One region of the Streptomyces sp. NPDC037410 genome, then DNA from elsewhere that is predicted to be linked to it. Evidence: riboswitches for the same ligand, from Rfam matches in the RefSeq annotation. Region 1 holds a riboswitch; the other holds the start of a gene.

Region 1 (3,178 bases):
TCGACACCCTTGCCCTGGTAGCGGTTGGGGTCACCGTCGCGGAGCTCGATGGCCTCGAAGGCACCGGTGGAGGCGCCGGACGGAACAGCAGCACGGCCGGTGCTGCCGTCGTCGAGGCCGACCTCGACCTCGACCGTGGGGTTGCCTCGGGAGTCCAGGATTTCCCGGGCTACGACGACGTCGATGGACGGCACGAGCATCTCCTTTTTGGGATGTGACGCTGGATGTGACGCATGGCCGGTGCAGGGTCACCCGGCCTTGCGACAAGAGCCTAACCGGCGCGGGGGCTCCCGCCCGCCGGGCGCCCGCCCCCTGGGACGAAAAAGGACCCAAGGGCATGCATTCGGGGACGAAGACCCTCGTATCTACTGGACAGTAACCGCCTGAACCGCTGTGTCCCCATAAAGAGGTGTCCCCATAAAGGGGGGAACCCCGGTCCGGCGCGCACGGGGGAGAGGCGCGCCGGACCGGGGTGGTCACCGCGGGAGGGTCGTCGGGGCCGCGTGAGCCGCCGGACTCACGCGAACCGCCGGGTTCACTTCAGGTGAAGCTGCTGACCCGGGTAGATGAGGTCGGCGTTCTCGACGACGTCCTTGTTCAGCTCGAAGAGCTTGGCCCAGCCGCCCTTGACGTGGTGCGCCTCGGCGATCTTGCTGAGGGTGTCACCGGTGACGACCTTGTACTCGCCGTCGCCCTTCTTGACCTTCTTGCCGGTCGGCGTGGTGACGGTCTTCTTGGCGGCCTTCGGGGCCGCGCGGTGCTCGCTGCGGGTGGTCGGCTGCTCGGCGCGACGCTCCTGCTGCGGGGCGGACTGCTGCTTGGGGGCGGCCTGCTGCGGGGCGGACTGCTGCGGGGTCTCGGCGGCGCCGCCGCCGTAGGAGGCACCGGAGAGGCCGACGCCACAGCTCGGCCACGCGCCCTTGCCCTGGCCCGCGAGGACCTTCTCGGCGATGGTGATCTGCTGGGACTTCGACGCGAGGTCGGCGCGCGGGGCGTAGGCGGTGCCACCGAACGCGGCCCAGGTGGAGTTGGTGAACTGGAGGCCGCCGTAGAAGCCGTTGCCGGTGTTGATGGCCCAGTTGCCGCCGGACTCGCACTGGGCGACGGCGTCCCACTCGGAGGCGGTGGCGGCCGAGGCGGTGCCGGCGGTCATCAGCGGGGCGGCGACGGCGATGCCGGTGACGCCGACGAGGGTGACGACCTGGGTGGCCTTGGAGGGACGACGGTGTTTGCCCTTGGCGGAAAACAGCATGGGGATTCTCCTCACCGACGCCTGTGAGGTGAGCTGTCGGGTTCGGGCCGGAAAGTTGCCCGGCCGCGCGTCCTTGCGCGCGGCTTCACCCCAAGCCGGTCGTCGGCCGTCTGTCTCAACGGCCGGGCCCGGCACTTACCTTGGGTCCCCCACTCCTGCCTTCGGCGCTTGCGCGACGACTGTTCCCATCGGCCGACGGCAGGATTCGGCGTTTCGGTCGACGGGGCCCGCGGTGGCGAGCGGGACGACCGTAGACACAGACCCACCGGAAGTTCAAAGAGGCCCATTGCGGAAAAATCGGCCCTGCTTGCCCTCCGGTGGGCGGTGTTTGCGCAGGTGAGAGGTGACGGGAGCAAAGTTTGCGGACGTGACACGCCAGTTGGGACGAAGAGACCCATGTCTCACTTGCCCAGAACCGGACATAAGACCGCGAACTAACCTTCCGCCTGTACCGAACCCGTCGTCAGGTCGAGGCTCTGACCAGGCAGGATGAGGTTCGGGTCGATGCCCACCGTCTTCCGGTTGGCGTCGTAGAGCGCCGTCCAGCCTCCGGGGAGTTCGTTCTCCTGCGCAATGCCGGACAGGCTGTCACCCGGCTGCACGGTGTACTCGCCCGAAGTGTCCTGACTGTCCGTTGCGTCCGAATTCTTCGCCTCGTCAGTCACGGGCGTGGAGTCGACCTTTTCCGCGGACGTGTCCCCACCCGCCGCATGCTTGCCTGTTTCGGGTGAACTGCCCGGCTTGCCGGATTCCTCCGGTGCGGCCCCGCCCCGGTGCTTGCCGGTGCCGGGCGTGGCCGACGGCACGTCACCCTTCGGCACCTCGGACGAATCCGGCGTACCGGGCGTAACGGACGCGTCGGGAGTGCCCGGGGTCGCCGGCGTGGCGGGCGCGGCCGGGGTCGTCGTCGACGCGCCCGGTGTGGCGGAGGTCGCGGGAGCGGTCGGCGCGGCCGGGGTCGCGGACGCCTTCCCGTCCTTGGAGGCGGCCGACGGCGTGTCGCCCGCGGTGCGGTTGGACTCGGGGAGCGGCCCGGTGGGCGTCGTCGGCACCGCGGTCGGGCCGGGGTTCACACCCGTGGCCTTGCCGTCGTTCTTGAGGCCGGCGATCGGGGCGCAGGTGGCCCACTCGGTGCTGCCCTGGGCGAGCGCCTTCTCGGCCACCGCGATCTGCTGGGCGCGGCTGGCCAGGTCGGGGCTGGGCGCGTACGCGAGGCCGCCGTGCCGCTCCCAGCTGTCCTGGGTGAACTGGAGGCCGCCGTACATCCCGTTGCCGAAGTTGGCGCTCCACTGGCCGCCGGACTCGCACTCGGCGACCCGGTCCCATGTGGGGGCGTCGGCGGCGGAGGCGGATCCGGTGGCGAGCAGCGGCAGCGCCATGGCGGATCCGGTCACGCCCGCGGCGACGACGAGGGCGGGGGCCTGACGGGGGCGACGGTGTCTTCCGTTCCCGGAACGCATAGGAACGCCTTTCGCGTGACGGCTGAGACTGCCGGGAAACGTAGCCGCATTCGAACGTCCGTCACAAGTCGATGGCGCCACGATCACGCGAAGATCACATTTCTGATGGCTCGTCAGTCGTGAGGAGTGGTACGGAAGGGGAGAACTCCACCGGAAGCGTGCGCAAACCGCGCATGATGAGGCCGCCGCGCCACCGCAGTTCGGCCGGATCGGCGGCAAGTCGCAGGTCCGGCAGGCGAGTCAGCAGCGTCGCGAGCGCCGTCTGCCCTTCGAGGCGGGCGAGCGGTGCGCCCAGGCAGTAGTGGATGCCGTGCCCGTAGCCGAGGTGCTGGTTGTCGCGCCGGGCGAGGTCGAGGGTGTCGGGACCGTCGAACCGCTCCGGGTCCCGGTCGGCGGCGGCGAGCACCACGAGCACCGGGTCCCCGGCCGGGATCTCCTGCCCGCCGATGGTCAGCGCCCGCGTCGC
Region 2 (3,178 bases), on a different contig from region 1:
CCCGGGCCGCAGAGTTCACCGCTTCGGGCGACAGATGGGGACATATCTTGGTGGAACGCCTGCCGGGGCGGCACGATCGGTGGGACTCTGGCGCGAAGCGCGATCCGGGGCAGAAGCCCCGGCGGGAAAGGGACAGCGTCGCCATGGCAGACCATCAGGAAGCATCCGTCACTCTGCCGAGCGATCCCGCGTCGGTCCCCACCGCCCGGCGGTTCGTCGCGGAGGTCCTCGACGGGTGGGGCCTCGGCGGTGCCGACGACCTGGCGGACGCGATCCGCCTGATGGTCTCGGAACTGGCCACCAACGCCGTCCTGCACACCTTCGGGCAGTCGCCCACCTTCACGGTCGACGTCCGTCTGGAGCGCGAGGAGCGCCTCCACATCGGCGTCACCGACAGCCACCCGCGCTGGCCCCGCCGTCTGCCCGCTGCGGTCCAGCAGGACAACGGCCGGGGCATGGTCATCATCCGCTCCCTGGCGGCGGAGGCGGGTGGCCGCCTGTCGGTCACCCCGACCGAGGAGGGCGGGAAGACGGTCTGGATCACCCTCCCGTGGACCTCCGCCCCACTCGCCAGCTGCTAGCGGTCCGTCTGTACGCTCGCGCGATGAGCACATACGAAGGCGTCCACCCCACCGTTCCCGTGCGGGTGGGAGAGCGTGCGGCGGAGATCGACGAGCTGTTGGCGCCCGCGATCGAGGCGATCTGGCGCTGTGGCTTCGACACCTGGACCTGCTGCCAGGACGTCGGCGAGTCCAACGAGAGCTGGGTGGAGAAGCTGCCGCACATGGCGGCGTACGTGGAGTCGCGGCGCGGCTGGATGCTCATCGACTTCCCCGTCGACAGCGGCCTCGCGTTCCTCTCGGCAGTGGCGAACGCGGGTCCCCGCGACGACTTCTACGTCCGGATGGGGCACTGGGCCGCCCCCGACGCGTGGGACGTCGGCATCAAGCCGATGGACGTGGCGCTGTTCGACGAGACACAGGCCTCGCGCTTCCGTCCGCAGCTGCTCCAGGTGAACTTCCCCGCGTACGACCTTCCGGAGCTGACCCGGCGGCTCCACGCGTACGAGGCGGGTGAGCTGGTCCCGCCGGGGCCCATCGACCTCAGCAGCGTGGGCCGCTGACCGGCCGGGACCGTGAGGGGTGCGGCGGCGCCACCGCACCCCTCACGCACGGACCGCTAAGGCCGCCGGATCACCGGACGCGGCCGTAGTAGACCTTCGACGTCCAGATCGGGTCGAGCTTCACCCAGGATCCCGTCTTGGGCGAGTGCCAGATCTTGCCGCTGCCGGCGTAGATGCCCACGTGGTAGACGCTCCCGCCGGAGTGGAAGAAGACCAGGTCCCCCTTCTGTCTGCTGGACGCGGAGATGTGCCGGGTGTTGTTGTACTGCTGCTGCGCGGTGCGGGGCAGCGACTTGCCCGCCTGCTTGTACGCGTAGAGCGTCAGACCGGAGCAGTCGAACCGGGTGGGTCCCGCGCTCCCGTACCGGTACGGGGCTCCCTTCTTGGACGCGGCGACGCTCAGTGCCTTGTTCGCGTAGGTGGTCGCCGCCTGGGCCTCGGGTGCCGCACCTGGTGCGAGCATCGTGCCGCCGACGGCGGCGAGGGTGAGAGCCGTGACGGCTCCGGCCCGGGACAGCAGGGACGGGACGTGCATCTGCGCAGTCATGCGCAACCCTTCGTCAGCCGCCTGCGAAGGATGACCTGTCGGGTTCGGGCTGGCGAAGATGCCCGGCCGCGGCTGCGGCTTCACCCCAAGGGACGGCCCCGCTGCGGAAACAGCGCGTACGTCCCGTACTGCCTGGGTCCTCCACTCCTGCCGATCCACTCCTGTCGACCAGACATCCGGGACAGCGGCAGGACTCGGCGTCCGCCCGGACCGCCCCGCCTCGGATGGCGGGGGCTTGTCGTCGACAGGGATCTTGACCCACACCCAGGGCGAATTCCGAGCTGAAACGGCGATATGTGAGGCTCCTCACGACTGATCCATTCGGGTGGACAGGGTGCTTTCGTGATCACCGGAGGTTTGGCCTACGAGGCCCGCACCAGCGGTGGAACGCCCCATTCCGCCAGATGCGTACACCTGTTGCGCAACTCACCCGACGCATATGTCGACTCATCGACTACGCCGAACGGGGGAGCGATTCTGCGTTGCGTGTCGGCCGTACGGACCTCGACACGACATGCCGGAATGTCAACTCGCCCGTGTGCGGGGGACGGTGACGCGGCCGGTGCGGCGCTCGCCGTCCAACACCCGCAGGGCGCGCGCCAGTGTGTCCGTGTGCACCTCGCTCTCGCCCCGCATATGCATGAGCGTCAGAGCCTCGCGCAACGCCTCCGCGCGTCCCACCAGGGCCTGTGCCGCCCGCAGTGCCCCATAGGTATGCGTACCCCTGGATGGGTTGATCTTCCCAAGAAGATCGACGACTTCGAGGTACGCGTCGATCAACTCGCCCTCGGCCCGGGTCAGCGCGGGCAGCGGCGGCAGCTCGGGCACCACGGCCGGCTCACCGTGCCGCGCCGGCGTCGCGCCGGTTCGTGATCACGTGGTCCACCAGGCCGTACGCGAGGGCCGCCGGCGCGTCCAGGACGGTGAGGCGGTCGATGTCGGCGTCGATCCGGTCCCTGCTCTGCCCGGTGTACTCGGTGAGCATCCCGGCCACCAGGGCGCGCAGCCGGAGCAGCTCGCGCGCGTGGATGTCGAGGTCGCTCGGCTGTCCCTGGAGGGGTTCGTCCATGGCCGGCTGGCGGAGGGCGACCCGGGCGCCGGGGAGGACGAGCCGCTTGCCGGGGGTGCCGGCGGCGAGGAGGACGGCGGCGGTGGAGGTGGCCTGGCCGAGGCAGGTGGTCTCCACGTCGCAGGAGAGCGTCCGCATCGTGTCGTGGATCGCGGTCATGGCGCTGATCGAGCCGCCGGGCGAGTTGATGTAGAGCGCGATGTCCTGGCCGGGGGCGGCGTAGTCGAGGTGCAGGAACTGGGCGATGACGTCGTTGGCCGAGGTCTCGTCGATCGGGGTGCCGAGGAAGACGATCCGGGACGCGAGGAGCTTCGAGTACGGGTCGAGCGTTCGCGTTCCGAACGAGGTCCGCTCCGTGAACTCGGGCAGGACGTGGCGGGCATCCATGGCTGAGCACCTCCAGCTGTCTGTAAAAAATGTACAGGACGTACAGACCGTA

What was found. Region 1 has a riboswitch for cyclic di-AMP ahead of ACZ7HT_RS16365 (transglycosylase family protein). Riboswitches for the same ligand answer to the same signal wherever they lie in the genome.
Region 2: it holds a riboswitch for cyclic di-AMP, as region 1 does, so the genes downstream of both, ACZ7HT_RS10755 (C40 family peptidase) here and ACZ7HT_RS16365 (transglycosylase family protein) in region 1, are expected to answer to the same signal.

The regions. Positions count from the first base shown of each region.
Region 1 covers NZ_JBVJWR010000008.1:301,662-304,839, reverse strand. Annotated here, with positions in the region: gene eno (phosphopyruvate hydratase) at 1-200, opposite strand, end outside; gene ACZ7HT_RS16365 (transglycosylase family protein) at 536-1,252, opposite strand; cyclic di-AMP (ydaO/yuaA leader) riboswitch at 1,256-1,429, opposite strand; gene ACZ7HT_RS16360 (transglycosylase family protein) at 1,687-2,712, opposite strand; gene ACZ7HT_RS16355 (cytochrome P450 family protein) at 2,807-3,178, opposite strand, start outside.
Region 2 covers NZ_JBVJWR010000005.1:277,393-280,570, reverse strand. Annotated here, with positions in the region: gene ACZ7HT_RS10765 (ATP-binding protein) at 144-581, shown strand; gene ACZ7HT_RS10760 (hypothetical protein) at 605-1,123, shown strand; gene ACZ7HT_RS10755 (C40 family peptidase) at 1,194-1,670, opposite strand; cyclic di-AMP (ydaO/yuaA leader) riboswitch at 1,674-1,795, opposite strand; gene ACZ7HT_RS10750 (hypothetical protein) at 2,196-2,501, opposite strand; gene ACZ7HT_RS10745 (ATP-dependent Clp protease proteolytic subunit) at 2,509-3,126, opposite strand.